Regions from separate parts of the Nonomuraea sp. NPDC050153 genome, predicted to be linked through region 1. Evidence: riboswitches for the same ligand, from Rfam matches in the RefSeq annotation. Region 1 holds a riboswitch; each other region holds the start of a gene.
The links. Region 1 has a riboswitch for cyclic di-AMP ahead of ACIBQ1_RS00330 (C40 family peptidase). Riboswitches for the same ligand answer to the same signal wherever they lie in the genome.

Region 1 (7,038 bases):
AGCCCTTCCACGTCCACCCCCCTCCACCGGGTACGGCACGGCATCGCGAACACGTCGGCGGCGGCGTAATAGCCGGGCAGGCTCGCGGCCGGCACCGTGCCGGTGAATCTGATCGACTCCCGCCCCGCCGCCAGGCGTTCCAGCGTCCTGCCGTGGGACCCGCCGCCCACCAGCAGCAGCACCGCCTCCGGCACCGAGCGCAGCACCTGGGGCCAGGCCCTGATGAGCTGGTCCTGGCCCTTCCTCGGCACCAGCCGCGACACGCACACGACCACCGGCCTGCCGTCCAGGCCCAGCTCGGCCTTGGGCGCGTCGGGCCGGAACTGGCCGACGTCCACGCCGGGCGCCAGGCGTACGAGCTTGTCCGGCCGGACGGCGGCGACCAGGCGGCCCCGCGTGTACTCGCCCAGGTAGGTCACCACGTCGGCGTGCCCGCCGATCCTGCGCAGCACGGCGCGGAAGCCCGGAGCGCTCGCCCACGACGCCTCGTGGCCGTGGGTGAGCATCACCACGCGCCGCGCGCCCGCCCGGCGCAGGCGGGGCGCGAGCAGCCCGAGCGGCGCCGCCGCCCCGAACACCACGGTCTCCACGCGGTGCTCGGCCACCAGCCGCGCCGCCCTGCGGGCGACGGCCGGCGTCGGCAACATGAGCCGCGTCGGATGCCGCACGATCGGGAACGGCTGGCGCTCGTCGAACTCCTCGCAGCCCGGCCAGGCGGGCGCGTAGACGACCACGCCCGGCGTGCGCAGCGCGAGACCGTGCACGAACGACTGGATGCCGCCCGGCCTGGGCGGGAAGTCGTTCGTGACGACGAGCACCTTGGGCACGCCGGGCGTCACGCGTGTCACCGCACGTGTCACCGCACGGGGACGCCGTTCAGCTTGGCCCATGCGCGGGCCATCGCGATGCGCTCGGGGCTGGATGGATGGGAGGCATAGAGCACATATTCCACCGCATCCGGCGACAAGTCGGAAATATTGGTGACTGCCAGGCGTTTCTGCATCGCGATGAACGTGGCCGGGTCGTGCGTGAGGTCCAGCGCGTGCAGGTCGGCCCTGGCCTCGATCTGGCGGCTGATCAGGTTCTCGGCGGGGCTCATGATCAGCGAGCCGAAGGTCATCAGGCCCACGACCGCGCCGATCGCGCGCGGGTCGGCGAGGCTTCTGACGCCGGTGCGGCGGCGCAGCAGGTCGAACACCAGGAACAGCAGGATCGCGCCCAGCGCCGCGCCCAGAGCGCCGATGAACGTGCCGTAGAGCACGTCGTCGGCCTTGGCGTGGCCCAGCTCGTGCGCCACGACCAGCTCGACCTCGGACTTCGGGGCCTTGAGCAGCGTGTCGTAGACGACGATCCGGCGCGTGGCGCCGAACCCCGACACGTACGCGTTGAGCGCCGTCGTCCTGCGCGAGGCGTCGGCGACCAGCACGTCCTCGACCGGCACGCCGTCGCGCTGGGCCATGGCCAGCAGGTCGGTGCGGAGCTGACCCTGCTCCATGGTCGTGAAGTCGTTGAACAGCGGCTCGAACACCACCGGGTAGACGAACGACGCGATCACCGTCAGCGCGAACGCGCCCACGGCGGCCGGGATCCACCAGCGCCTGAACCTGCGGGCCAGCGCCACGAGCACCAGCAGCATCAGGCAGAGCATGAACGCGTCGACGCCTATGTTCTTGAGCCGGTCGCCGGACCAGGATCCCCAGGACTGGATGGACAGGCCGTAGTCGCGCAGCAGCGTCTCGACCCAGATGGAGATGGGCAGCTTGATCAGCTGGGAGAAGAGCGTGATGACCAGGACGCCCAGCACCACCCGCAGCCACCAGGGGCCTCTGAGCCATCCCACCAGCTTCGCGCCGAGCGGGGTGGCGACGAACAGCCCGGCGATGATGAGCGTGAGGGCCAGCGAGGCATAGCTGGGCAGGGTGACGGCCGCGTCGAACGCCTGGGACTTGGCGATCTGCGCGGCGGTGAAGTCACGGGCCGGGTCGGGCGGTCCCGAGGTCAGCAGGTGCCAGGGGGTGCTGAAGGCGGCCACGGCCGCTATCACCAGGCCGAGCAGCAGGGCCGCCAGCGCCGCCTGCCGCCGCAACCGGCGCTCGTCGCCGGGCTCCCGCGGTCCTCCCCCACTCACGGACACCTCCTCACCAGGCCCCCGCCTTTCCCTCTTCACGGACACCCTGCCCCCGCCGCCACCGGCCACCAGGCCGACACTCTCCCCTTTCTCGGCCTCCGGGGCCGCCACCGCGCTCTCGGCCTCCTCGCCCTCCTTCGACGCCCCTTGCGACGCGTCGTCCACGTCTCTCCGTTCGCCCATCTGCCTCCCCCTCACGCGAGCTGGTCCCGCACGTAGTCGCGCCACCGTTCCGTCAGCGTGGCCGCGGAGAGTCCGAGCGCGGCGAGTGCTCGATCCACGCCGTCCACCCGGGCCTCACGGTAGAGCCTCACAAGCGTCCCCTCACCGAACCGGTCAGCGAGGAAGCGACACGCCAGCCAAGCCTCCTGGTACGCCCGCGCGAGCCGGACGGGGTCCCGGCCGTCAGCCGCGAAAGCCGCAGGTCCCGGCAATTCCCCCGGCAGCCTCCCGGCCCGCACCTCGGCGGCGAGCTCGGCGGCCGCGGTCCGCACGGGCAGCCCGGAGTCGCGGTAACCGACATAGTCGGCGAACCCCTCATAGAGCCATGGGGGCAGGTGGTCGGTGCCGGCCACGACGTGGGTGAGCTCGTGAGCGAGCACGACGTCCTTGCCGGTGGAGTTCAGCCTGGCGAAATACTCGGGGACGATGATCACGCGCCCGCGATCGGCCACCGCCGCCAGCCCGTCGACCCGCCCCACCCCTGCCAGCCCGGCCGCCTCGGAGGCGGAGGCCGGAACGACGACGAGCGGTCGTAGTGGCCCCCCGAGTACGGCCGACACCCGCCACCCCGCCCGATCAGCCCGGCGCGCGATCTCATCGAGCTCGCCACGCGGGGCGCGCTGCCCGACGACGACGGACCGCACCCCGCGCACCACGACCTCACCATCCCCCCACAGGCCACGCACTCCGGAGGGAAGGATGGGGGAATCGGGGGTGGGGGCACTGGCTGGGGCGAGGGCGAGGAGCAGGGTGGACACGATCGCGCTCCGCCGACTCACCTGCCCTGACACGATGCTCGATCGTAGCCGCCCAACGCCCGCAAGCCGGCCCGTCGCGCCAGTGACGCCGAACCGGGGATCGCCCCCAAGGAGCCGCGCACCGTGAGCCCGCTCCCCCATGGGGCGCCAGGCAGGGGCAGGGTCAAGCGCAAGGCCCTCCCACCGCCCTCAGCGCGCAATTCCAAGCCACGAGCCCCCAGCCGCGCCCACAGGGCCGCGGAGGCGCGGGGAACGGAGGCGCGGGGAGCGGACGTAGGGCCGCCGCGGCGCGCAGACCGTGGGGCGTCGTTGCGGTGGGGGCCGTGCCGGGGCGGCAGACCTCGCTCTGAAGGGCCTGCGTGTGGCGGAGTGGCGCCGTGCCGGGTGGAGGGAGCTCAGCCCCGGGAAACGGGAGAGCCCCGCCCGAATACGAGGATCCGGGCGGGGCTTCTTCACATGCCGGGACGGACAGCGCCGACGAACGACGCCCGCCGCCATCCACCCAGCTTGTCGATGCGTACCCGTTCGCCTGTCCTGGGCGAATGGACCATCTTGCCCTTGCCGACGTACATGCCCACATGGCCGAGCCCCCTGAAGAACATCAGGTCACCGGGCTGGAGGTTCCGCCACGAGACCTTGCTCTTGGTGCGCACGAACTGGCTGCTCGCCACGCGCGGGAGCTTCACCCCGGCCTTCTTCCAGGCGTACTGGACGAGGCCGGAGCAGTCGAACGAACCGGGACCTGTGGCTCCGTAACGGTACGGGTCACCGACCTGGTCCTTGGCCACGGCGACGGCCTTGCGGGCCTTCGCCTTCTGACGAGCGACCTTGGCCGCCCTCAGCGCGGAGGCCGAGAGCGTCTTCGAGGTCCGGGCGGTCGTGACCGCCTTGGCCGTCGAAGCCGACTCGGTCGTGGCCGCCTGAGCCGTTGGGGCATGGAGGATCGCACCTCCGGCCGTCACGGTCATCGTGAGCGCTACGCCACTCAGGGCAATTCTGGACAGACGGGGGTTATGCAGGGAGGTAGACAGGATTTCTCCTTGACTCTTCCACGAATGCCTACCGGGTTAGCTGACGGATTCGGGCCTGGAAGTCGCCCTACGGCGCGATCTGCGCGCCGATTCACCCCCTGATCCCTGGGGAACTGGGATCGCTGGGTCCCCGGCTCCGTGCCTCCTGGCTGCACGGACTCGGCAGGCCAACCGCCCGATCAATGTGTTGATATGGGGACATTTGAGCGGTTGACCAGCGGATCTTTATCTGTCTCACATCGGGAGGGACCGATGCGGGTTCGCGGAGGACATGGCTTGTTCACCGCGACGTCGCCAGAAGCTACGCCGAAGGGTCAAGGATCGGCAAAGCGGGACACCGGCTGTAAAGATCAGATAGTGGAGTCAGTAAGGATGAAAATCCCTGCTGGAACACCAGGTTCCGTTACCTAAATGTGACACTGCTCACATTTGTTTTCACGCCCGTTTGTCAGGCCCCAATTGTCGCGTTTGTCACACTTTTAGTGGCTTCCGCGCGGCCCATCGCCCGCATGGAGCGTTCCCGCCCGCCTGCCAGGACCGAACGTGGTTCAGTTGACGACGTCAACGATCCAGCATCGTAGAAGCCCTGAAACGGGGCCGGCGGTGGCCGGAACGAGCGGATCCTGGCACTCCGACTACGGGCGGATGGCGCCCACCAGGCGGCCGCCGTACGACGAGAGCTTGACGACCTTGACCACGTCGCCTGTCTGGGGCGCGTGAACGATTTTCCCGTCACCGGCGTAGATACTGACGTGACCCAAGCTCGAACTGAAGATGAGGTCCCCCGGCTGGAGGGCGTTCAGTGAGACCTTGCGACCGGCGCCCCAGGCCCACTGCTGCCAGGTCGTACGCGGCAGCGACACGCCCGCGGCCCGCCACGACGCCTGGGTCAGGCCCGAGCAGTCCCAGCCGCCCGGCCCCGTCCCGCCGAACACGTACGGCTTGCCCACCTGGGCGAAGGCGAAGCGCAGGACTGCGGCGGCGTTGCCCGACGCGGGGCCGGTGTACTGGATGCCGACGCTGTTGGGGTTGCCGGGGTTGTAGGCGCCCAGCTTCTTCAGGAGCTTCTTCTGCTCGGCGATCAGCTTCATGATCTCCGAGCGCTCCTTCTCCACCCCGTCCCGCTCCCTGTCGGCCGCCTCCAGCGCCTCCTCCGCCTTGTCGCGCTCGGCCTTCAGCCCGCGGTTCTCGCGGTCGAACACGGCCAGCTTCTCCGCCCGCTCCCGCGACATCTGCCCGGCCAGCGCCAGGCCCATCAGGAAGTCGTCGGGGCGGTCCGCGCTCATCAGGCCGGGCAGGGAGGTCACGTCGGTGCCGAGCTTGTAGCTGTCGACGGCCATGCCGATCACCTGGGAACGCAGGTCCGCGACCGTCGCCAGCTTGGTCTTGTAACGCTCGTTCAGCTTCGTGTACGTGGCCTTGGCGGCCTTCAACCGCTCGGCGGCCGTGTTGAAGCGGTCGACGACCTTGTCGGCCTTGTCGTTGAGCTTTTCGAGCTTGGCCTTGGCCTGTCCGAGGGTGGGCTTGGGATCAGCGACGGCGGCTCCCACAGGGGACAGGACCAGCCCGAACGCGAGACCCGCGGCCACCGGCACCCTGCCAAACCTCACTGCGTCGCCTCCCAGGGATGATATCTGGGGCGAAATAGTACAGAAGTGGCAGGGGAGGCATCCCCTAATCTGCTCAATCGTGATGCGACAAATCCGCCCGTAACGGTCCCCACAAGGGGTCCCCGTAATCTAGGCCCGGCCCAGCCTGCGCAGCAGCAAACCAGACGGAACGGGTCTGGCTCCCATCCGCCTGACGGACTCGGCCACCTCGCGGTCCGACGACACCACGGCCATGGCCCGGCCGGGCGGCTCGGCGCGGACGAGCTGGCGGATCAGGTCGTCGGCGATCTCCCCCGGCTGGCTGAACAGCACCCGCACCCCGCGCGGCGCCACCACCTGCACCGGGGAGTTGAGCTCAGCCCCGTCGAACACGACCGTCACCTCGACCCTGGTCTGCGCCACCAGCCCGCCGAGCCCGGTCATGAGCCGGTTGCGCTGGTCGGCGAGGGTGAGCGTGCCGTAGCCGGTCTTGGTCACGTTGTAGCCGTCGATGATCAGGTGGACCTGGGGCAGGGCCAGGAGCTGGTCGAGGAGCTGCGGGTCGTCGTCGGCCAGCGCCCGCGCGGGAACCCCCCGCACGCCGGGCCGCTCACCGGTGATCGCGGCGACCGAATCGGCGGGCCGGCTGATCGTCGTGGGCAGCGCGAGCTCCCTGCGCAGCCCGGCCGAGGCGTCCTGCAGCGCGTCGAGCAGCACCCTGATGCGGGCGTCCTCGATGCTCCTGCCCTCGCGCGCGGCCCGGCGCGAGGCCTCCAGCTGCTTCTCCACGTCGGCCAGCCGCTCGCGCAGCCGCCGCAGCTCGGACTCGCCCGCGGTGCCCGCGGCCGAGGCGGCCGACTTGGCCTCGTCCGCCGCGTGCTCCATCTCCTCGGCCCGCTGCACCGCGCCCTTGGCCCGCTCGCGGGCGTCGTGGAGCTTGCGCCGCAGGTCGGAGTTCTCGGCGCGGGCCGCCCTGATCTGCTCGCGCAGCCGGTCGGACTCCTCCTTGGCGGCGGTCTTCTGCGCGGCGAGCTGCTCGCGCAGCCGGGTGACCGCCTCCTCGCGCTCCGACCCCTCGGCGGCCACCGCGGACTGCTCCAGATCCGTACGGGCGACCTCGATCATCTCCGCCCAGCCGGGCGGACGGGTCAGATAGGCCGCCGCGGCGACGAGCACGGGGTCGGCGGCGGGGGGGATATTTCCTTCGGCCAGGGACGCCACCAATTCGGGCCAGCCGGCCTCCACCGATTCGGCCACCAGCTCGCGGAACTTCTTGTCGTTCTCGAGCTGCGCCGCGATGGGCGCGCTGC
Region 2 (7,038 bases), on a different contig from region 1:
CTCGGGGCCACCCGGGGGCAGATCCGCACCCAGTTCCTCGCGGAGTCGCTGCTGTTGTCGGGCCTGGGCGGGGGAGGGGGGATCCTCCTGGGGACGGGGGTCACGATGGGGTACGCGCTGTACAGCGGCTGGCCCTCCGTGGTCCCGGCCTGGGCCACCGGTGGCGGCCTGGCCGCCACCCTCGCCATCGGCGCCGCCGCCGGCCTCTACCCGGCCATCCGCGCCTCCCGCCTCTCCCCGACCGAGGCCCTGTCCACCCCTTGACCTCCCACACCCGGGCCCGACCCTCGTCGGGCCCATCTGGCCAGGGGGTGCGCCTGCGGCCATGCGGTTGCGGCAACGCCAGGCACCCACCTCCGGCCGACGACACGCCTACGGTGGTGAGTCGGTTGTGTAGCAGGTTGTCTTGCCGGTGACGCGCACGCCGGGCCTGTCGCCGGACAGCACGGTCAGCTCGAACGTCAGCCGAGTCTCAGGATTGCGCAACACCGAAACATCCTGATCCCCATCCCGCAGATCCAGATCATCGACCACCCTGTCGTACCCCATCGCCTGGAGCCGGGCGAGCAGCCCGGTGGAGGCGGAGGCGAGGTCGCTCTCGGCGCGGAAGTAGCGCCGCACCTGACCGGGCACGCACGAATCGTCCTCCACCGGCGCCTCCGGCGACAGGCGGAGGCCGGCGGCGCTGAGCAGGGCGCTGCCGTCGGAGTCGAGTCGCCGGGCGGCGTCTTCGAGGGTGGGGAGTTCGGAGGCCGCCGTGCAGGCCGTCATCGCCGCGACGCAGAGGAGCGCCGCGGATAAGCCGTGACGGCAGGCGCGCACGATCGGACCATATCCGAGATCGCCCAGGGTCACCGGCAAAAGGCGGAAAACATCACCGGAGCCGGGTGCGGCCGCCGCGGAGGCGGGCGAGCAGGCCCAGGTCGTTCGCGCAGGCGCCGAGGCCGAGGGCCACGCACTCCAGGGGCCGTTCCGCCTGCCGTACCGGCATGCCCAGGGACTCCCGCAGCCGCGGCGCGAGGCCCGCGAGCAGCGCGCCGCCCCCCACCAGCACCGTGCCGCGCTCCCCGAGGTCGGCGGTCAGTTCGGCGGGGCAGCGTTCGACGGTCTCCATCGCCGCCCACACGATGGACTCGATCGCCGGAGCCGCCGCCTCCCGGATCCGCTCCGTGGGCAGCCGTACGGCGTGCTCGTGGCCGGTTTCCGGGTTCCGCGTGCGTACGGTCACGTCTTCCTGCGACGAGTTCCCGCCGGCGTGGCGCTTGGCCGTCTCCGCCTCGTGTTCGTCGAGGGTGTGGCCGTGCTCGTGTTCGACCAGGCGGGCGATGGCCCGGTTCACGGCCCGGCCGCCGCTGGGGACCGCCGTCGTGGCCACGGCCTCCCCTCCGGAGAGCACGGCGATCCTGGCGGAGTCGCGCCCGACGTCGATGACCATGCCTCCCACGTAGTCACCGACCGGCAGGCCCGCGCCGAGCGCCGCGGCGAGCGAGTGCGGGATCAGCACGATCTGCCTGGCCTCCGCCTCGTACGCCACGTCGCGCAGCGCGGCCCGCTCGATCGGCGTGGCCCCGTCGGGCAGCGCCATGACCAGGCGCGGCCTGGCGAGCGGACGCCGCTGAACCTTGCTCAGGAAGTGCCTGACCATCCGCCGGGCGAGGTCGCCGTCGGCCGGCAGGCCGCCGCTGACCGGCCAGCATGTCTCGTCGCCCGTGGCGTCCGCGCCGTACCCGATGATCTTGCCGGTACGGGCGTCGATCGTCACCGCGGAGGGTTCGTCGAGCACGATGCCCTTGCCCCTGACGTAGATCCGCGTGCGGGCGCCCCCGAGGTCCACCGCCAGGTCGCGGCCGAGGAGACTCATGACAGGACTGAGGGCTTGGCGGTCGTGGCGGGCATGCCGGGTCTATTTCCTGGGCCGTTCCAACCCAACACCAGGAACGGAGTGGTTCCCCTTTACCTGAACGGGCGGGCTCAGCCGCTCCTGAGGGCCTGGTGGCGCTGGTGGTGATGCCGGGCAGGCGGCTGGAGGCGCTCGCCACGCCGCAGGCGAGGGTTGAGGCCAGTTTCGCGTCATAAGCGGCGCCGTGCGAAGCTGTGATAGTCCCCAACACCATGGAGGTCCTCATGGCGGATACACCGGAGCCGGAAGTCGGCGAGACTCCCGAGGACGAGATGAAGCGCAAGTTCCGCGAGGCGCTGGAGCGCAAGCGTAACCAGCACGCGGACTCGGGCGCCGGTGGCAAGGGCGGCGACCCATCGAAGATCCACGGGGCGCACGGTCCGGCTGCGAGTAAAAGATCGTTCAGGCGCAAGAGCGGCGGCTGAGGCCGGGAATTTCCAGGGGGTACGGCAATGCCGTGCCCCCTTTCCTATTGTCAAGGCAGGTAGATCTTTAGCCCGATTCATGACGAAGTGTTTGTGTTTGTCCGGAATACGTGGTTAGAGTGTTGGCCACTTACCAGCCGGTGGCGTGGACCTTACCCAGAAGGGACCAGCCGGCTGGCGCCGAATCCCGATCACTCGGGAACCGGGGACCCACCTCCCTGGGGTGAATCCGACTTTGCGTCGGTAGGGCAGCTCCACGCCCGAACCCGTCAGCTAACCCGGTAGGCGAGATGGAGAGGACATATGCATTACATGAATGATCACGTAGAACACCCCAACCGCGTGATGACGACCGCCTTCTGAGCGGCCCCTTCTCCAGGCTTGTTTCGCGCTCCGCGTAGCTTTCCCCCCGTCAGGTGCTTTGTCCTGCTACGCCCTTTTTCAAGCGAGCGCAACCTCCCTGCCCCCTCGCGAAGGACTTTACTTTTCATGTCTGCACGTTTTGGCCTGCGTACCCTCGCTCTGCTCACCGCCTCCGCCGTCAGCGCTCTCACGATCGCCTGCACCGCGGCCCGCGCCGACTCCAACACGGATGAGAAGGTCCTGCTCAAGGGCTCGACCACGGCCTCGTACTTCTGGGACGACGCCTCGGGCCGCGCCGGGGACACCGGCCTGCCCGCCAGCGGCAAGCCCATGCAGAAAGGCCTGGCCGCCAGCCCGAGCTGGCCGCTCATGACCGAGGGCTACGTGATCCACGACGGCAAGAAACTACCCTTCTTCGTCGGCGACCGCGGCCCGGGCGTGCCCTCCAACAACGGGGTCATGCTGGACCTGGACGGCAAGACGTTCGCGGAGCTGACCGGCGGCACGTTCAACACCGACACGCTCGGCGTCGACGGCATCGGCGGCCAGGGGCACATCAAGGTCGACTACGTCATCACCAAGTGGGGCGACGGGCCCGGCAAGAAGAACTACCCGGTGCCGTTCTCGACCCGCGCCTGGTCCGAGCACGACGACAATCCGGCCGAGCCCCCCGCGGGCGGCGTGGCCGTGCCTCCGGCGCGCGAGGCCGGAGAGTGGAGCGCCGGCGCGGGCGCCGTCGTGGCCAGCGCCGTGGCCGTGGCGGGAGGCGGAGTGGCGCTCGCCAGTGAGCGCATCCGCAACCTCCTCATGGGCTGAGCTTTACGGACCCCGGACCAGAATGTCATTCTGGTCTTCGTGACCATCCGCGCGGCCGCGAACGGCATCGAAATCGCCTACGAGAGCTTCGGCTCGCACGACGGGCGCCCTCTGCTCCTCATCATGGGGCTCGGTGCCCAGCTCATCCACTGGGATGAAGGGCTCTGCGAGCTGCTGGCGGACCAGGGACATCACGTCGTACGGTTCGACAACCGCGACGCCGGTCTGTCCACGCACTTCCACGACAAGGGCGTCCCCGCTGCGGGGGCGCCTTCGCCATATCTGCTGGACGACCTGGCCGACGACACGGCCGGACTCATGGACGCGCTGGGCTGGCCCGCCGCCCACGTGGTCGGGGCGTCGATGGGCGGCATGATCGCCCAGGCACTGGCCATCCGCCACCCGGACCGGGTGCTGACCCTGACCTCGATCATGTCCACGCCCGGCCCCTCGGTGGCCCCGCCCACGGACGCCGCGCTCGCCGCCCTCATGACCAGGCCCCCCGCCGACCGCGAGGCGGTCCTGGCCCAGGCGGTGCGGACCTGGTCGGTCATCGGCTCGCCCGGATACGAGCTGGACCGCGAGCGGATCACCACGCTGGCCGGACTCGCGTTCGACCGCTGCTTCGACCCCGACGGGACGGCCCGGCAGCTGGCCGCCGTCATGGCCTCGGGCGACCGCACGGCGGGGCTCGCCGGCGTGGGGGTGCCCGCGCTGGTGCTGCACGGGGAGGCGGACCAGCTCATCCCGGTCGCGGGCGGGCAGGCCACGGCCACGGCCATCCCGGGCGCCCGGCTGGTGACCTACCCGGGCATGGGCCACGACCTGCCGCGCCCGCTCTGGCCCTCCGTCGTACAGGAGATCGCCAAGCTCACCGCCGCCTAGCCGAAGTGGGCACGGGTCTCCGCGAACGCCTGGTCCGTGCCCTCCAGCGCCCTGGCCACGTCCGCCTCCGTGTGCGCGGCCGACATGAACCAGTTGTGCCACGGGTGCAGGTAGACCCCGTGCCGCAGGCAGGCGTCGCTCCACCACATCGCGACGGACAGGTCGGCGTCCCCGTCGAAGCTGAGCCACGGGATCGTGACGGGGCCGGTCTGGTTCACCACGAACCCGTGGGACTTGGCCTGCGCGTAGAGCCCCTCGCGGAGCTGCGTGCCCGCCCGTTCCATGGCGCCGATGCCGTCGGTGTCGCGCAGCGTCTCGATGGTCGCCTTGGCCGCCGCCATGGCGACCGCCGAGAACCAGAACGACCCCGTCGAGTACAGCGTCTGCGCCGGTCCGCGCAGCGCGTCCGTGCCGGTGACGGCGGCGATCGGGTAGCCGTTCGCCATGGCCTTCGACCAGGCGGTCAGGTCGGGCCGCACGCCGTACGGCTCCCAGGACCCGCGCAGGTCGACCCGGAACCCGGCCCGCACGTCGTCGATCACCAGCGCGGCCCCGAGCCGGTCGGCCAGGGCGCGGGCGCCCCGGGCGAAGGCGGGCTCCACCAGCTCCTGGTCCTCGAACGAGTCGTGCTTGAACGGCGTCACGATGATCGCCGCCACGTCGCCCTCCACGGTCGCCGCCGCGGCCTCCAGCGACGTCAGTGAGTTGTACGTGAACTCCACCAGGTCCGCCCGCTCGTTGGGCGTCGTGCCCGCCAGGGAGGGCGTGCACCAGGGGTCGGCCCCGTGGTAGGCGCCGTGCGCCATCAGGACCTTGGTCCGCCCGGTGGCGGCGCGGGCGACCATGAGCGCCTGCGTGGTGGCGTCGGTGCCGTTCTTGGAGAACATCGCCCAGTCGGCGCTGGGCACGGTGTCCACGAGCAGCTCGGCCAGCTCCACCATGATCGGGCCGGGGCCGTTGAGGCAGTCGCCGAGCGCGGCCTGCCGGGCGGCGGCCTCCTCCACGCGGGGGTGGCGGTGGCCGAGCACGACCGGGCCCCAGCTGCACATGAAGTCGATGTACTCGCGCCCGTCCACGTCCCACTGGCGGCAGCCCTCGCCGCGCTCGAAGAACTGCGGGAATCCGGGGGCGAAGAGGGCGGCGTTCAGGTGCCCGTACATGCCGCCGGGGACGACCTTCAGGGCGCGCTGACGGAGTTCTGCGTCGGTCATCCGAGGATCCTTAGAGTCGAGTCGAGGTCGGTGAGGCCGGCGTCGGAGCCGAGCCCCGTGGCGACGTGGGCGGCGGCGGCCGTGCCCCAGCGGGCCGCGGTCAGCACGTCCTGCCCGTGTAGGAGCCCCGTCAGGAACCCTGCGCAGTACGCGTCCCCGCAGCCGGTCGTGTCCGCGACGTCCACCTTGAGTGCGGGCACCGTCTCCGCTCCCTCCGGGGTGACCACGAGGCTGCCCGCGGCGCCCAGCGTGACGAGCACGCCGCGCGGCCCGTCGGCCAGCAGGGTCCGGGCGGCCTCGTGGACGTCGGAGGCGCCGGCCATGAGAAGGGCCTGCGACTCGTTCGGCAGCACGTAGTCCACGTGCGGCAGGAAAGCGCGGGCCATTCCCAATAAGTCGGGCAGCTCCGAAAGGAGGTCCATGGTGACGAGGGTGCCGGACGCGCGTACCTCGTCCAGGAGGGCGAAGAACGCCGGATCTCCGAGGCCGAACGTGACGTCCATCCCGCCCAGGTGGATCGCCCGCACGCCGCGCAGGACGCCGGGGTCCAGGTCCGCGTACGTCACGCCGAGGTTCGCCCCCGGCACGTGGAAGCTGGGCCGCCCGCCGTCGGGCCTGATGGGCAGGATCGACGCGGCCGTCTGCTCGCCCGCCCGGCGCACGAGTCGCGAGACGTCGACGCCGCGCTTGGTGAGCACCGCCACCAGGAAGTCGCCCAGCTCGTCATCGCCGGCGGCTCCCATGGTGACCACGGAGTTGCCCAGCTTGACCAGATCGACGGCGGTCCCGGCGGCGGCGCCGGCGGCGGTGAGGCGGATCTGGTCCACCAGTACGGTGTCCTGGCCCTCGGGGATGTGATCGATGGGCCTGGCGAGAATGTCGACGATGTGGACGCCGACGGTGGCGACGGTCATAGTCTAAATAGACAGACGTCCGAATAAAAAGTCAATGGAGGAGCCGATGCCCAAGATCGTCGATCACGACGAGCGCAGGCGCGAGGTCCTGTCAGCCGCCCGCCGGGTGATCGTCAGGGACGGCATCGACGCCGCCACCACGCGGGCCATCGCCAAGGAGGCCGGATACTCCAACGGCGTGCTCGCCCACTACTTCGCCGACAAGGACGAGATCCTGCTGTCGGCGCTGCGCCAGTCGCACCAGCGCATCCGCGACCGGCTGACCCGCAAGGTCGAGGGCGTGACGGGGCTGGCCGCGCTGCGCGAGCTGCTGCTGGACAACCTGCCGCTGGACGCCGAGCGCACCCAGGAGTCGCGCCTGGAGGTCAGCTTCTGGAGCCGCAGCCTGGCCTCGGAGCGCCTGGCCGAGGTCCAGCGCACCGAGGCGGACGAGCTGCGCGCCGTCGTACGCGACCTGCTGGCCCAGGCCCGCGCGGCCGGTGAGCTGCGCACCGACGACAACCTGGACGACCTGACCGAGCACC
Region 3 (7,038 bases), on a different contig from region 1:
CGTGGACACGTTGTTCCTCGGAGTGCACGGGATGAGCGTGCGGGCCGGGTTCACCACCCCCAACCTGCTGGAGTCGGAGACCGACAGGGAGCTGGTGACGGCCGCCCACCGGCTGGTGGTCCCCGCCGACCACACGAAGTGGAACACGGTCGGCATCAGCACCATCGCCGAGCTGACCGAGGCCGACGTGGTCATCAGCGACGCGGGGCTGCCTGAGGACGCACGCATGGAGCTGGCCGAACGGGCCGGAGAACTGATCATCGCGGAGGGCTCGCCTTGAAGCGCACCATCACCCACCTGGCCGACGGCCGTGAGCTGATCTATTTCGATCGGCGGGACGACGCCGACAGGAGCGCGATCGACCGGCGGGTGCTCGACCCCCGGCCGGTGGCCTCCGAGCTGCGGTACGACCCGCTGACCGAGGAATGGATCGCGATGGCGGGGCACCGGCAGACGCGCACGTTCCAGCCGACCGGCTCGGCGAACGAGTGCCCGCTGTGCCCGTCGTCGGCCACGAGGTCGACGGAGGTCCCGGCGTACGACTACGACGTGGCGGTGTTCGAGAACCGATTCCCCTCCTTCTCCGGAAATTTCGGGACTTATGTGGATCCAGGGGGCCTGAGCGAGGTCCGGCCGGGGGTGGGGCGGTGCGAGGTGGTCTGTTTCACCTCGGAGCATTCGTCGTCCTTCTCCAAGCTCTCCAGCGATCAGGTGGAGCTGGTCATGGAGGCGTGGGCCGACCGGACGGCCGAGCTGTCCGGGATCGAGGGCGTGGAGCAGGTGTTCTGCTTCGAGAACCGGGGCGAGGAGATCGGCATCACGCTGGCCCATCCGCATGGCCAGATCTACGCGTACCCGTACGTCACGCCCAGGACCAAGCTCCAGCTCGCCGCCGCCAGGCGCTACTCGAAGGGCAACCTGTTCGCCGACGTGCTGGCCGCCGAGCGGGCCGCCGGGACGCGCGTGGTGGCCGCCAACGAGCTGTGGACGGCGTTCGTGCCCGCCGCCGCGCGGTGGCCGTACGAGGTGCACGTCTACCCGCACCGGCACGTGCCCGATCTGGCCGCGCTGACGGAGGAGGAGCGGTCGGCGTTCGCGCCGCTCTACACCTCGGTGCTGAGGGCCTTCGACGACCTGTTCGGCGTGGTGATGCCGTACATCTCGGCCTGGCACCAGGCGCCCGTGCGGCAGGACCGCGAGCTCGGCTATCTGCACCTGGAGCTGTTCAGCATCAGGCGGGCGCCGGGCAAGCTCAAGTACCTGGCCGGGTCGGAGTCCGCGATGGGGGCCTTCGTGAACGATGTGCTGCCGGAGGAGGCCGCACGGATGCTTCGATCACAGGTAGATCACTATTAGATTTCTAATGGGGGTCGCGTGACTCGTGATCTACCACTAATATCCCTTTTGTGGCTGCCGTAACAGCAGTCACGCGCCTAATCCCGGGCGAGTCGCCCGGGAGCCGGGGACCCATTTGCACCTGGGGTGAATCCACTTCGGTGGTAGGGCACGCAGCTCCCAGCCCGAACCCGTCAGCTAACCCGGTCGGCAGAGGGAGAGGAACATCCACGTGGCGGCTCCGTCCCCCGCGGCCCTTGCCATCAGCCTCCTGGCCGCGGCCGCCGTCGGCCTCCTGCCGGCGACCGCGGCCTCGGCCTCGGCGGCCCCCAAGCCGTCCGAGACCCAGCTCCGCGCCCAGCTGAAGCAGCTCAACGGCAAGGTCGACAAGCTCATCGAGAGGTACAACCTCAAGCGGGTCGAGCTGGCCAAGGCGCAGGCGGCCGCCAAGGCGGCCAAGGAGCGACTGGCCGCCGCGGAGCAGGCGCTGGCCACGGCCGAGCAGCGGGTCGGCGACCTCGCCAGGATGCGGTACCAGAACCACGACCCCTCGTTGCCCTCCGCCCTGATGGTCCAGAACGGGGGTGGCGCCGCCCTGCTCGAACAGCTGACGGCCGAGCAGCAGGCGCTGGTCCAGGGCGTGGCCAAGGCCCGCGACGACAAGAAGAAGGCCTCCGACGAGGCCGCCGCGCTCGCCGCCCGGATCGGCGTGGACGCCAAGGACGTGTCCGAGCAGCGCGACGAGGCCGAGGACGTCATCGACGACATCAAGAAGAAGCTCCAGGACCTCGTGCCGTTCGGCCCCGGCCGTCAGTCCAACGGCAGTTGGGCGCCCGAGCTGCCCACGGGCTCGGACAACATCACGGCCCGTACGCGGCTGATGAAGGCGGAGCTGGAGAAGAACTTCAAGCTGCCGTTCACGGTGGGCTGCTTCCGCTCGGGCTCAAGCGGCGAGCACCCGCTGGGGCGGGCCTGCGACTTCATGATGAGCGGCGGCGGCTCGATGCCGTCGGCCATCAACAACGCCCTGGGCGACCGCATCGCGGAGTGGGCGCTCAAGAACAAGGGCAAGCTCGGCGTCAAGTACGTGATCTGGAAGCAGCGCATCAACATGGGCTCGGGCTGGCGGGGGATGTCGGACCGCGGCAGCATCACCGAGAACCACTTCGATCACGTCCACATCTCTATGTACTGAACCGGCGCATTGGGCCCTAAGGTCGGACATCGTGACTGAAGACACCCGGATCCCGCCGGCTCTCACCGGCGACGAGCGGACCACGCTGAACAACTGGCTCGAATGGCACCGCGCCACCCTCGCCTTCAAGTGCGCGGGCCTGTCGGACGATCAGCTGCGCCTGCGCTCCGCCTCACCCTCGACCCTGTCCCTGCTCGGCCTGGTCAGGCACATGGCGCACGTCGAACGCAGCTGGTTCCGCCGCGTGCTGAACGGCGAGGATCTTCCCAAGCTCTGGGACAAGGACCGCGACAACGACGCCGACTTCAAGGAGGTGGACACCGCCTCCGTCAAGGAGGCCTTCGCCACGTGGGAGGAGGAGATCGAGCGCGCCCGCGCCATCTCGGCCGCCAAGCCGCTGGAGGCCGTCGGCGACCGCAACGGACAGGCCTGCACCCACCGCTACATCCTCATCCACATGGTCGAGGAGTACGCCCGGCACAACGGTCACGCGGACCTGCTGCGCGAGCGCATCGACGGGGCGATCGGCGACTGACGGGGGATCGGGGCCCGGATCAGGACCCCGGATCAGTGTCCTGGATCAGTGCTCGGTGCGGAACAAGGCCCACACGGCCTTGCCGCCGCGGGCCAGCGGGTCCCAGCCCCAGCACTGGCTGTAGGTCTCGACGATGTAGAGGCCGCGCCCGTTCTCCGAGATGAAGTCCGGCTCCTTGGGCCGCGGCACCTCGTCGCTGGGATCGGCCACCGCCAGCAGCACGTGCGGCTGTACGCGCATCAGCAAGAGCTCGATCTCCCGCCGGCCCGCCGCGTACATCGCGTACCGCACCGCGTTCGTGACCAGCTCCGAGACCACCAGCGCGGCGTCGTCGCTCAGTTCGTGCAGGCCCCAGCCCTTCAGGGTCGAGCGGGTCACGTCCCTGGCCGTCTTCACGGAGTCGGCCTGAAAGGGCAGCGGGCACGAGGTCGTGTACGGCTTCCCGCCCATGAGGAGGTGGTCGAAGCCCACTTCCCGGGTGATCTGCAAGGCATCGGCAGTGGCCAGAGGATCCTCCACCATTCTGCCGATACCTCCCCGTTCAGCCCGAGTTAGTGCATGTTTGGCCCAATATGCACTAAGCCATCATGGGTCACGATCGCTGCACCTGCAAGACCCAAATGCACGTGCACTTGCATTGTGCAGTAGCAAGCTCTGTTTTGGGGCGTAACTCTGCGAATCGGACACGGGGTTGAGACCTTGTCATAACCGGCAATGTGGTGTCACTGTGTGTGCGGACCTTGATAGGAGGCAAAGTGACGCAGAACCAGCCGGGTTCCGGGCCGACGGCGCTGCGCATCCTCCTGGGCTCCCAGCTGCGTAAGCTCAGGGAAGCGAAGAACGTCACTCGTGAGGAGGCGGGCCACCTCATCCGTGGCTCGGAATCCAAGATCAGCCGCATGGAGCTGGGCCGAGTGGGGTTCAAAGAACGGGACGTGGCGGACCTGCTGACCCTCTACGGGGTCGTCGACAAGCAGGCCCGTTCCGCCGTACTCGACCTGGTGGCCACCGCCAACGAGCCTGGTTGGTGGCACCGGTTCAACGATGTCCTGCCCACGTGGTTCCAGGCGTACGTCGGCCTTGAAGAGGCCGCCGCCAGGATCAGGACCTACGAGGTCCAGTTCGTGCCAGGACTCCTGCAGACCAAGGAGTACGCAAGGGCCGTCGTGACCGCCGGATCGGCGGGGATCGGGGCCGAGGAGATCTCCAGAAGAGTGGATCTCCGGCTGGAGCGCCAGCGGATGTTCGACAGACCTGACGGGCCAGTGTTCTGGGCCGTGATCGACGAGGCCGCGCTACGACGCCCCATCGGTGGCGTCGAGGTGATGCGGGCCCAGATCGAGCACCTCATCGACTTGATGCGCCAGCCCAAAATCACGATTCAGATCATGCCGTTCAGTTTCGGCGGGCACAGCGCGGAAGGCGGGGCGTTCAGCGTCCTGCGCTTCCCCGACACCGACCTGCCCGACGTGGTGTACGTCGAGCAGCTGGCCAGCGCGCTCTACCTCGACAAGCGTGAGGACGTGGACCGATACACCGAGGTGATGGAGCGGCTCTGCGCTGTGAGCACCACTCCGGACGAGACGGTCGAGCTCCTGCGGACGATCGCGGACGAGTTCTGACGGACGGTTACGGATGATCGCGGGCGACTTGTGACGGCGCGGACGTCGTTGTTGGGTACGCATCTGCCCTAGACTGGCCATCGGCGTTGGATCCCGCCGAAGCGGAGCATGCCCAACACCGCTCATGTGGGCGCGGCGCGTGTGCCGTCACCGATGGACGCGCCCGCGATCACTCGTAGCTTGATCAAGGAGACCATTCCGTGAAGACCGCTGTCGAGGAGCTCAGCCCGACCCGGGTCAAGCTCACTGTCGAGGTGCCGTTCGACGAGCTGCGCCCGAGCATGGATGCGGCGTACAAGAAGGTCGCGCAGCAGGTGCGCGTCCCCGGGTTCCGGCCTGGCAAGGTTCCGGCCCGCATCATCGAGCAGCGCTTCGGTCGGGCGGTGGTGCTGGAGGAGACCCTCAACGACGCGGTGCCCAAGCTGTACGGCAAGGCCGTCGACGAGGTCGACGTCTTCCCCGTCGCCCAGCCCGACATCGAGGTCACGAAGATCGAGGACGGTGAGCAGATCGAGTTCACCGCCGAGGTCGACATCCGGCCCAACTTCGAGGTTCCCGCCTACCAGGGCCTCGAGGTCACTGTCGACTCCGCCGAGGTCTCCGACGAGGACGTCGACGCCCAGCTCGACGCGCTGCGCCAGCGCTTCGCGACGCTGTCCGGCGTCGAGCGCGCGGCCGCCAACGGCGACTTCGTCGTCATGGACCTGCGTGCCGAGATCAACGGCGACAACATCGAGGAGCAGCAGGCCAGCGAGGTCTCCTACGAGGTCGGCGCCGGCTCCGTGCTCCAGGGCCTGGACGCCGCGCTCGAGGGCATGTCCGCGGGCGAGGAGAAGAGCTTCAAGACCGAGCTGGTCGGTGGCGAGAACGCCGGCGAGGAAGCCGACGTGATCATCAACGTCAAGTCGGTCAAGGAGAAGGTCCTGCCCGAGCTCGACGACGAGTTCGCCCAGCTCGCGAGCGAGTTCGACACGCTCGACGAGCTCAAGGCCAGCATCCGCGAGCAGGCCCGCCGCAACAAGCTGATCGACCAGGTCGTCCAGGCCCGCGAGAAGGCCCTCGACACGCTGCTGGAGCAGATCGACATCCCGCTGCCGGACAGCGCGCTCAAGGCCGAGGTCGACGCCCGCAAGCACAACCTCGACCACCAGATCGCCGAGAGCGGCCTGAGCCGCGACGCCTTCTTCCGTCTCTACCAGACGACGGAGGAGGAGCGCTTCGCCGAGTTCGAGACCAACTCCGCCCGCGCGATCAAGGTCGGCTTCGTGCTCGACAAGATCGTCAAGGCCGAGGAGCTGGGCGTCTCCGAGCAGGAGCTGACCAACTTCGTCGTGCGCCGCGCCATGGAGATGGGCGTTCAGCCCAACGAGCTGGCCAAGCACCTCGCCGACAACGACCAGCTCACGCTGGCCATGGTGGAGATCGTGCGCGACAAGGCCAAGTCGGTGCTCGGCGACGGGGCCAAGGTCGTCGACACCGAGGGCAACGAGGTGGACCTCAAGGCGATCTACGCCGAGATCAACGGCCAGGAGGTCGTGGAGGAAGAGGCCGCCGAGGACACGCCCGCCGAGGAGAAGTCCGAGGCGTAACCGCCCTCTCGTTCGTTTCCGAAGCCCCCGGCCGCCCGGCTCGGGGGCTTCGGCCTTTCCAGGACGTTCAGGGAAAGAGCGTGCGGGCCGTGTGCGGCCCTCAGAGGGCTCGTGAGCATCCCAAGGGCCTCGACGGGGCCCAGGTGCCGGTCGCGCACCCAGCAGGCCGTGCGCGGCGCTTCAGGGAGCCGCGCCCCAGGAGGGCACGACGAACCTGCGCCGTCAGCGAACAGTCCCGGGGACCGGGCATGAGCTGTGCGCGGCGCGCGTTAAGGTCACAAGCAAAGCCAATCGATTACGACGCATCGGAAGGTGACGCTGTGACCAGCCCGCCGACCTTCTATCAGCCTGAGTCGCGAGGCCGTGAGAACGGCTCGTCCTTCCGGCTTGAGGACCAGCTTTACCAGCGCCTGCTCCGGGAGCGGATCATCGTGCTGGGGCAGGAAGTCAACGACGAGATCGCCAACCGGATCTGCGCCGAGCTCCTCCTGCTCGCGGCCGACGACCCCGACCGTGACATCACGCTCTACATCAACTCGCCGGGTGGCTCGGTGAGCGCTGGCATGGCCATCTACGACATGATGGAATACGTACCGAACGACGTTTCCACGGTTGTGATGGGCATGGCCGCTTCGATGGGGCAGTTCCTGCTCACCGCGGGCACCAAGGGCAAGCGGTACGCGTTGCCCCATGCCAGGGTCATGATGCACCAGCCGTCCGGAGGCATCGGCGGCACCGCGGCCGACATCGCCATCCAGGCCG
Region 4 (7,038 bases), on a different contig from region 1:
GTCGACGCGCTGGCCGCCGCCGGGGCCCAGCTGCACAAGGTGGAGCTGGTCAGGCCGCGCTCGGTGATCGCCAAGAACACGGTCGAGGCCCTGCAGGCCGGCATCATCTACGGCTTCGCGGGCCAGGTGGACGGGATCGTGGAGCGGATGGTGGCCGAGCTGGCCGACGACCCCGACGAGGTGACGGTGGTGGCCACGGGCGGCCACGCGGCGCTGGTGGTGGGCGAGTCGCGCTCCATCGACGTGCACGAGCCGTGGCTGACGCTCATCGGCCTGCGCCTGATCTACAACAGGAACACCGCCTGACCGGCATGAAGAAAGCGGCCCCCCGCTCGGGTGGGAGGCCGCCTGCGCGTCCGGGGACGACTCGTCACTCGCTCTCGGCGGTGTAGAGGTAGGACCAGGGGCCGCACTTCGTGGGGTAGTTGCTGTACTGGCCGATCTGGCAGACCTTCACCCGCACGCTGCTGACGTCGTTCTCCGAGAAGCTGAACTTCTTGTAGCCGGGGAAGCCGCAGTACTTCTTGGAGTAGACCGGGGACCAGTCGTCGTCGAAGTCGCTGGCCTCGAACTTCACGAACGCGCACTTGCCGCCCTCGTCCTCGTCGCGGTCGTCCAGGTCGTAGAGCCGGCCCCTGACGGTGGCCTCGTTCGACTCGCCGTCCTCGTCCCAGCTGACGCCGATCCAGCCCTGCGACTTGGCCAGGCCGTTCTTGGCGTAGACGGGGCCCCAGTAGTCGGAGGAGTCGTGGTCGTAGGCGGCCGTGCTGGCGTTGGCGGCGGAAGGCAGCGACAGGGCCAGAGCGCTGGTGGCGGCGACGGCGAGGAAGCCTGTCGCGATCTTCTTGAACATCGTCTCTCCTTGAGCTCCCCTTGGACCGGCTCCGTACCGGTTCCCCCCTTGAGCTCGTGAGATATTGATAAGAGAGGGCTCTTGCAGAGGTCCTGCAGCGCGCCGACGAACCCTTGCAGGTCGCCATATCCCCTACCCTTTGATGTTGTGAGCGACGAACTTCCCGAGCAGATGCGCATCCGGAGGGAGAAGCTCGACCGCCTTCGCAGCGAGGGCGTCGACCCTTACCCGGTGAATTTCCCCCGTACGGCCACCAATGCCGAGGTCAGGGAGAAATACCAGGGCCTGGAGCCCGACACCGCCACCGGCGACACGGTCGCGGTCGCGGGGCGCGTCATGCTCAACCGCGTGGGCGGCAAGCTCTGCTTCGCCACGCTCCGCGACGGCGGCGCCGACCTGCAGGTCATGATCTCGCTCGACAAGGTGGGCGAGGAGTCGCTGGCCGCGTGGAAGCGCGACGTCGACCTGGGCGACCACGTGGGCGTGATCGGCGAGGTCATCACCTCGCGGCGCGGCGAGCTGTCCATCCTCGCCGACAGCTGGCAGATCACCGCCAAGTGCCTGCGCCCGCTGCCGGAGAAGCACGTCGGGCTCACCGACCCGGAGGCCCGCGTCCGCCAGCGCTACGTCGACCTCATCGTCAACGACGAGTCGCGCAAGATGGCCCGCCTCCGCAGCGCCACGGTGCGCGCGGTGCGCGACTTCTGGCACGAGGAGGGCTACCTCGAGGTCGAGACGCCCATGCTGCAGCCCATCCACGGCGGCGCGGCGGCCCGGCCCTTCAAGACCCACATCAACGCCTACGACATGGAGCTCTACCTTCGCATCGCGATCGAGCTCTACCTCAAGCGGCTCGTGGTCGGGGGCATCGAGAAGGTCTTCGAGATCAACCGCAACTTCCGCAACGAAGGCGCCGACTCCACGCACAACCCCGAGTTCACGATGCTCGAGGCGTACGGCACCTACCTCGACTACAACGACATGGCCGACCTGACCCAGCGGATGTACCAGAAGGCCGTGGTGGCCGCCCTGGACACCACGGTGGTCGTCCACGACGGGGTGGAGGTCGACCTGGGGATCGCCCGGTGGCCGCGCATCACCCTGTTCGGCGCGGTGTCCGAGGCCGTGGGCGAGGAGATCACCACCTCGACCTCCCTGGAGGAGCTGCGCAAGATCGCCGACCGGCGCGAGATCCACTGGGACCCGAAGTGGGGCTCGGGCAAGCTGGTGCAGGAGATCTTCGAGGCCCTGGTGGAGCACACGCTCGTCCAGCCCACGTTCGTCATGGACTACCCGCTGGAGACCTCGCCGCTGACCCGCCAGCACCGGGACAACCCGCTGCTGACGGAGAAGTGGGACCTGATCGGCTTCGGCACGGAGCTGGGCACCGCCTACTCGGAGCTGATCGACCCGATCGAGCAGCGCCGCCGCCTGATGGAGCAGTCCCTCCTGGCCGCCGGGGGCGACCCCGAGGCGATGCAGCTGGACGAGGACTTCCTTCAGGCCCTTGAGTACGCGATGCCGCCGACGGGGGGCATGGGCGCGGGGATCGACCGGATGATCATGGCCTTCACCGGCAAGAACATCCGCGACACCATCCTCTTCCCCCTGGTCAAGCCCACCCACTGACCCACGCCCGGCTCGCGCGTGCGGCGGCGCCCCCAACCGGCCCGCCGCACGCCCCCGCCCTCCCCTTTCCGGGGAGTTACCCTCTCGGAGTAAGCAGGGGTGGAAAGGGGCGATCGGGTGGCCACGAAGACGGCGGCGGAGCGGCGCGACGAGGCCAGGCAGACCTTCGACGCGTACTTCGCCCAATGCCCTTCCAGGAAGCTGCTCGACACCCTCAGCGACAAATGGGTCACCCTCCTGCTCACCGCGCTCTCGGAGCGTCCGCGCCGCTACGGCGACCTGTCCAGGCGCATCGCGGGCGTCAGCCAGAAGATGCTCACGCAGACCCTGCGCGGCCTGGAGCGCGACGGCCTGGTCTCGCGCACGCTCACCCCCTCGGTGCCGGTACGCGTGGACTACGCGCTCACCCCGCTGGGCGAGAGCCTGATGCCGCTGGTGGCCGCGATCAAGAGCTGGGCCGAGACGCACATCGGGGACGTCGAGGCCGCCAGGGACCGCTACGACTCCGCCAACGGCTGAGTGATCACCGCTGTCGGGAATCCGGCTTCTGGGCCGCCCGGTTTCCGATCCGAAGACGCTTGTAAGCATCGCGTCAAGGTCGCGCAGGCAGGCCCCGCTCCGCCTCCGGGAGCGTCCGCGGCGCCTCGTCCGCCTCTGTGATCGCCTCATTGCACGCCGCGTACGGGCACCCGGAAACGAGGTCGCACGGCCCGGCCAACCGGGCGGGCCACCCGCCGGGCGCCGGCCCGCCGGTCGAGACCCCCGGCGGCAATTGTCCTGCGGGATTGATCAAATTGGCTTAACCGGCCGCCTGACCTGGGTGGGCGGATCGTGTGGCGGTGCCGTACAAAGCGAGCGATTGGTGGCTTGTCGCGCGCCGGAAAGATCGCGTCACGGACGCGCTCCCCGCGATATCGAGCTTATCGATCATGCGGAATATCCATACCGTACTGATCGAAAACCGGAAGGCTGGTCAGGGCCATTCCGGAGGGCCCAATGTGATCACTCACCGTCCTGACATATCGCGAGTGCGTCATATATAGCGGATCATGTCAATAGCGCTCGTCAAGTGCGGCGATTGTCGAGCTTGACGACCTTTCCAGGATGCGTTTACCGTCTGCGAGGAGCGGCTTTGGCCCATCTGTGAGGTCCAAGTTCTGCTGTTGGGGGGAGGGCTCCCGATGGATGTGCTCACTGAAGGCGTTGAGCTCAGCCATGCTGATTTGGCGCTGCTGGCGGAGCTGGCCAAGGGAGTCACGGTTGATCGAGTGGGGCGGCGGCTGGATATCAGCGGGCGCACGGTACGCCGCAGGTTGCGGGGCATCTGCGACCGCATAGGCGTGGCCACCGCGATCGAGGCCGTGGCCTGGGCAGCCCGCCGCCAGCTGATCTAGCCGCGGCGGACCGCCGGGGTGCGGCTCAGTCGGCGATGCGCACCGCGCCGGCGAACGGCCGCCTCGCGATCGACGCGATCCGTACGACGTCGCCCGTCTGCGGGGCGTGCACCATCATGCCCCCGCCGATGTAGATGCCCACGTGGTGCAGGTCGCTGTAGAAGAACACCAGGTCGCCCGGCCGGAGTTCCTCGCGCGAGATGTGCCTGCCGGCGGTCCACTGGTCGCCGGTGTAGTGCGGGAGCGAGATGCCCACCCGCTGGAAGGCCGCCATGACGAGCCCGGAGCAGTCGTAGGAGCTGGGGCCCTCGGCGCCCCAGACGTACGGCTTGAGCTGCTGCGTGAGCGCCCACCGCGCGGCCTCGGCCGCCTTGCCGGAGCCCGGGATCGGGAGGTTGACGCGCACGGCCCGCGTGCCGGGGCGCCCGGCCTCGCCCAGAGCCCGCGTGAACAGGCTGCTCTCGACCTTCGCCACCAGCTTGGTGATCCTGTCGCGCTTGGAGTCGATGTCGGTGACGAGCTGCTGGACCTCGGCTATGCGTGCCTTGGCGCTCTCCCTGGCGCGGGTGGCCGTGTCCATGGCCCTGGTGAGGGCGTTGATCTCCTCGCCCTGCTCGGCCTGCATCGCGTACGAGGTCGCGGCGCGGTTGAGGAAGCCTTCGGGGTCGTCGGAGGTGGTGAAGGCGAGGGTCTTCAGGCCGCCGGTGATGTAGGCGTTCTGGGCCAGCATGGCGGCTTTCGCGCGCTTGGCGGCCAGATCCGACTCGCTGCTCGTTAACGTCTTCTCCGCGGCCTCGGCGGCCTTCTTGGCGGTCTTGAGCTTCTCCCGCTGGCCGTTGTACTGCTCGCTCAGCGTCTCGATGTCGGTGTGCAGCTTCGTGGCCTGGTCGGCGAGATCCTTCAGCGTGGGCTTGGGGTCAGCGGACGCCGAACCGACGGGGATGGCGAACAGCAGCGCGGCGACTGTGAGACTCACCACACCGAAGCGGCGCGGTCGCCGAGCCCGTTCCGAAGGGCGGGCGTGCTTGCCCGCCGACTTCCCCCCACCGCTGAGCGTGCGCTTCACCAACCAGCTCCTCTCGTAGACGCCTACCGGGTTAGCTGACGGGTTCGGGCCGGAGCAGCCCTACCGAGAGGCTCGGATTCACCCCAGTGGTGGCGTCGGAGGTCGCCACCGGCGGTTCCCCGGCTTCCCTTGCGAGAATTGGGCGTGCCTCCCGCGCGATACGCGGGGGCATTGTCGCTGGACACTAATGCACTCCGGGTTCCTGCTCAACCAGAACTGCCAAGTCCGTAGAGGTTTCACAACCGAAGGGTCACAAGGTGATCTCGTGGACAGCCGTGCGGAAGAGGTCCTATGCCCTCTTTGTCCGCGCTTTCGATGGGCGGGAGTCGGCGGCGAGGGCCCGCGCCCATCTGGCCACAAGATGTAACAAGATGGGCCGAGACATGGGAGTTAGGGCTGAGCCGTAATGAGATCTGTACCCTGGAGAACCATGGAGCAGGTGGCCGAACTGACAGTGCCCGAGACCGCGGTGGTGGTCCGGCGTGCCCGCACGCGCGACGTGCGCATGGTCAGGCGCCTGGTGGACACCTATGCGGGTGCGGGGCCTCGGCTCCTGGAAAAGGCCACGGTGACCCTGTACGAGGACGTACAGGAGTTCTGGGTGGCCGAGCGGGGCGGGCAGGTCGTCGGCTGCGGCGCGCTCCACGTGCTCTGGGAGGACCTCGCCGAGGTCCGCACGGTGGCCGTGGATCCCGAGTGCCGGGGGATGGGCGTCGGCCACCGGATCGTCTCCGCACTGATCCAGCAGGCTAAGGATTTGGGTCTGCGGCGTGTATTCTGTCTTACTTTTGAGGTCGACTTCTTCGCGAGACTGGGGTTCCGCCCGATTCAGGGCACACCTGTTTCCCCTGAGGTGTACGCCGAACTGCTGGCCTCGTACGACGAGGGTGTGGCGGAGTTTTTGGATCTTGAACACGTCAAGCCGAACACACTCGGCAACACCCGCATGCTGCTCCACCTGACATCGGGTGACGCGGACCTTGACCAGATGGAAAGGTGATTGTTGATACCTATGTCGATACGTTGGGCAGCACAGGCATGTGTCCTGACACGTGCCACATGCGCACTCGAAGCGAGGTGACACGGTGAGTACCGGACAGCCGCCGTATCCACAGAACGAATCCGGCGACAACTCTGCGCCCCCCCAGTACGGGCAGCAGAACCCGGGCCGCCACCCCGGCGAGCCCGACCCGGACGCGACTGTGATCGGCTACCGGGCGGACGATGCCTACGGGCAGCAGCCCCCGTACGGTCAGCAGGGCTATGGCCAGCAACAGCAGTACGGCCAGCAGCAGCAGTACGGTCAGCAACCCCAGTACGGGCAGCAGCAGCAATACGGCCAGCAGCCCCAGTACGGCCAGCAGCAGCAGTCCCAGCCCGACTACGGCCAGCAGGGCTATGGCCAGCAGCAGGCGTCCCAGCCTGACTACGGCCAGCAGGGCTACGGTCAGCAGCAGGCCTCGCAGCCTGACTACGGCCAGCAGTACGGGCAGCAGCCGCAGTCGGGCCAGCAGGGCTATGGCCAGCAGTACGGCCAGCAGCAGCAGTCCCAGCCCGGTTACGGCCAGCAGCAGCAGTCCCAGCCCGGTTACGGCCAGCAGGGCTACGGCCAGCAGCAGGCGTCCCAGCAGGGCTACGGGCAGCAGGGCTACGGCCAGCAGCAGCCCTCGGGCCAGTACGGCCAGCAGCCCCAGTCGCAGCCGGACTACGGTCAGCAGCAGTACGGCCAGCAGCCGCAGTCCCAGCCGGACTACGGCCAGCAGCAGTACGGCCAGCAGCCGCAGTCCCAGCCGGACTACGGCCAGCAGCAGTACGGCCAGCAACCCCAATCCCAGCCCGACTACGGCCAGCAGGGCCAGTACGGGCAGCAGGGCTACGGCCAGCAGTCCCAGCCCGGCTACGCCCAGCAGGGCTACGGCGACCAGCAGTACGGCCAGCAGCAGTACGGGCAGGCGCAGCAGTACGGCCAGCCCGGCTACGGCCAGGCCTACGGTCAGCCCGGCCCCGTGGGCGTGCAGCCGCCCGGCGCGCCGGCCCCGCTGGCGGAGTGGTGGCAGCGTCTGGTGGCCAGGCTCATCGACGGGGTCATCCTCTTC

Region 2: another riboswitch for cyclic di-AMP. It lies ahead of ACIBQ1_RS28380 (hypothetical protein); the one in region 1 lies ahead of ACIBQ1_RS00330 (C40 family peptidase).
Region 3: another riboswitch for cyclic di-AMP. It lies ahead of ACIBQ1_RS58130 (hypothetical protein); the one in region 1 lies ahead of ACIBQ1_RS00330 (C40 family peptidase).
Region 4: another riboswitch for cyclic di-AMP. It lies ahead of ACIBQ1_RS25675 (C40 family peptidase); the one in region 1 lies ahead of ACIBQ1_RS00330 (C40 family peptidase).

What each region holds. Positions count from the first base shown of each region.
Region 1 covers NZ_JBITJQ010000001.1:60,772-67,809, reverse strand. The annotation lists gene ACIBQ1_RS00345 (glycosyltransferase family 4 protein) at 1-827, opposite strand, end outside; gene ACIBQ1_RS00340 (M48 family metallopeptidase) at 857-2,311, opposite strand; gene ACIBQ1_RS00335 (hypothetical protein) at 2,323-3,108, opposite strand; gene ACIBQ1_RS00330 (C40 family peptidase) at 3,561-4,076, opposite strand; cyclic di-AMP (ydaO/yuaA leader) riboswitch at 4,150-4,314, opposite strand; gene ACIBQ1_RS00325 (NlpC/P60 family protein) at 4,775-5,749, opposite strand; gene ACIBQ1_RS00320 (NYN domain-containing protein) at 5,879-7,038, opposite strand, start outside.
Region 2 covers NZ_JBITJQ010000012.1:114,401-121,438, reverse strand. The annotation lists gene ACIBQ1_RS28400 (ABC transporter permease) at 1-264, shown strand, start outside; gene ACIBQ1_RS28395 (hypothetical protein) at 373-822, opposite strand; gene ACIBQ1_RS28390 (rod shape-determining protein) at 875-1,861, opposite strand; gene ACIBQ1_RS28385 (DUF5302 domain-containing protein) at 2,125-2,325, shown strand; cyclic di-AMP (ydaO/yuaA leader) riboswitch at 2,494-2,628, shown strand; gene ACIBQ1_RS28380 (hypothetical protein) at 2,815-3,504, shown strand; gene ACIBQ1_RS28375 (alpha/beta fold hydrolase) at 3,544-4,389, shown strand; gene ACIBQ1_RS28370 (aminotransferase class III-fold pyridoxal phosphate-dependent enzyme) at 4,386-5,600, opposite strand; gene ACIBQ1_RS28365 (carbohydrate kinase family protein) at 5,597-6,514, opposite strand; gene ACIBQ1_RS28360 (TetR/AcrR family transcriptional regulator) at 6,561-7,038, shown strand, end outside.
Region 3 covers NZ_JBITJQ010000052.1:52,506-59,543, forward strand. The annotation lists gene ACIBQ1_RS58120 (DeoR/GlpR family DNA-binding transcription regulator) at 1-280, shown strand, start outside; gene galT (galactose-1-phosphate uridylyltransferase) at 277-1,356, shown strand; cyclic di-AMP (ydaO/yuaA leader) riboswitch at 1,421-1,562, shown strand; gene ACIBQ1_RS58130 (hypothetical protein) at 1,568-2,530, shown strand; gene ACIBQ1_RS58135 (DinB family protein) at 2,562-3,065, shown strand; gene ACIBQ1_RS58140 (ATP-binding protein) at 3,111-3,587, opposite strand; gene ACIBQ1_RS58145 (helix-turn-helix transcriptional regulator) at 3,821-4,687, shown strand; gene tig (trigger factor) at 4,888-6,276, shown strand; gene ACIBQ1_RS58155 (ClpP family protease) at 6,597-7,038, shown strand, end outside.
Region 4 covers NZ_JBITJQ010000010.1:214,193-221,230, reverse strand. The annotation lists gene ACIBQ1_RS25700 (type III pantothenate kinase) at 1-306, shown strand, start outside; gene ACIBQ1_RS25695 (hypothetical protein) at 371-853, opposite strand; gene lysX (bifunctional lysylphosphatidylglycerol synthetase/lysine--tRNA ligase LysX) at 1,001-2,482, shown strand; gene ACIBQ1_RS25685 (winged helix-turn-helix transcriptional regulator) at 2,600-3,001, shown strand; gene ACIBQ1_RS25680 (LuxR C-terminal-related transcriptional regulator) at 3,664-3,876, shown strand; gene ACIBQ1_RS25675 (C40 family peptidase) at 3,902-4,852, opposite strand; cyclic di-AMP (ydaO/yuaA leader) riboswitch at 4,948-5,097, opposite strand; gene ACIBQ1_RS25670 (amino-acid N-acetyltransferase) at 5,373-5,942, shown strand; gene ACIBQ1_RS25665 (RDD family protein) at 6,028-7,038, shown strand, end outside.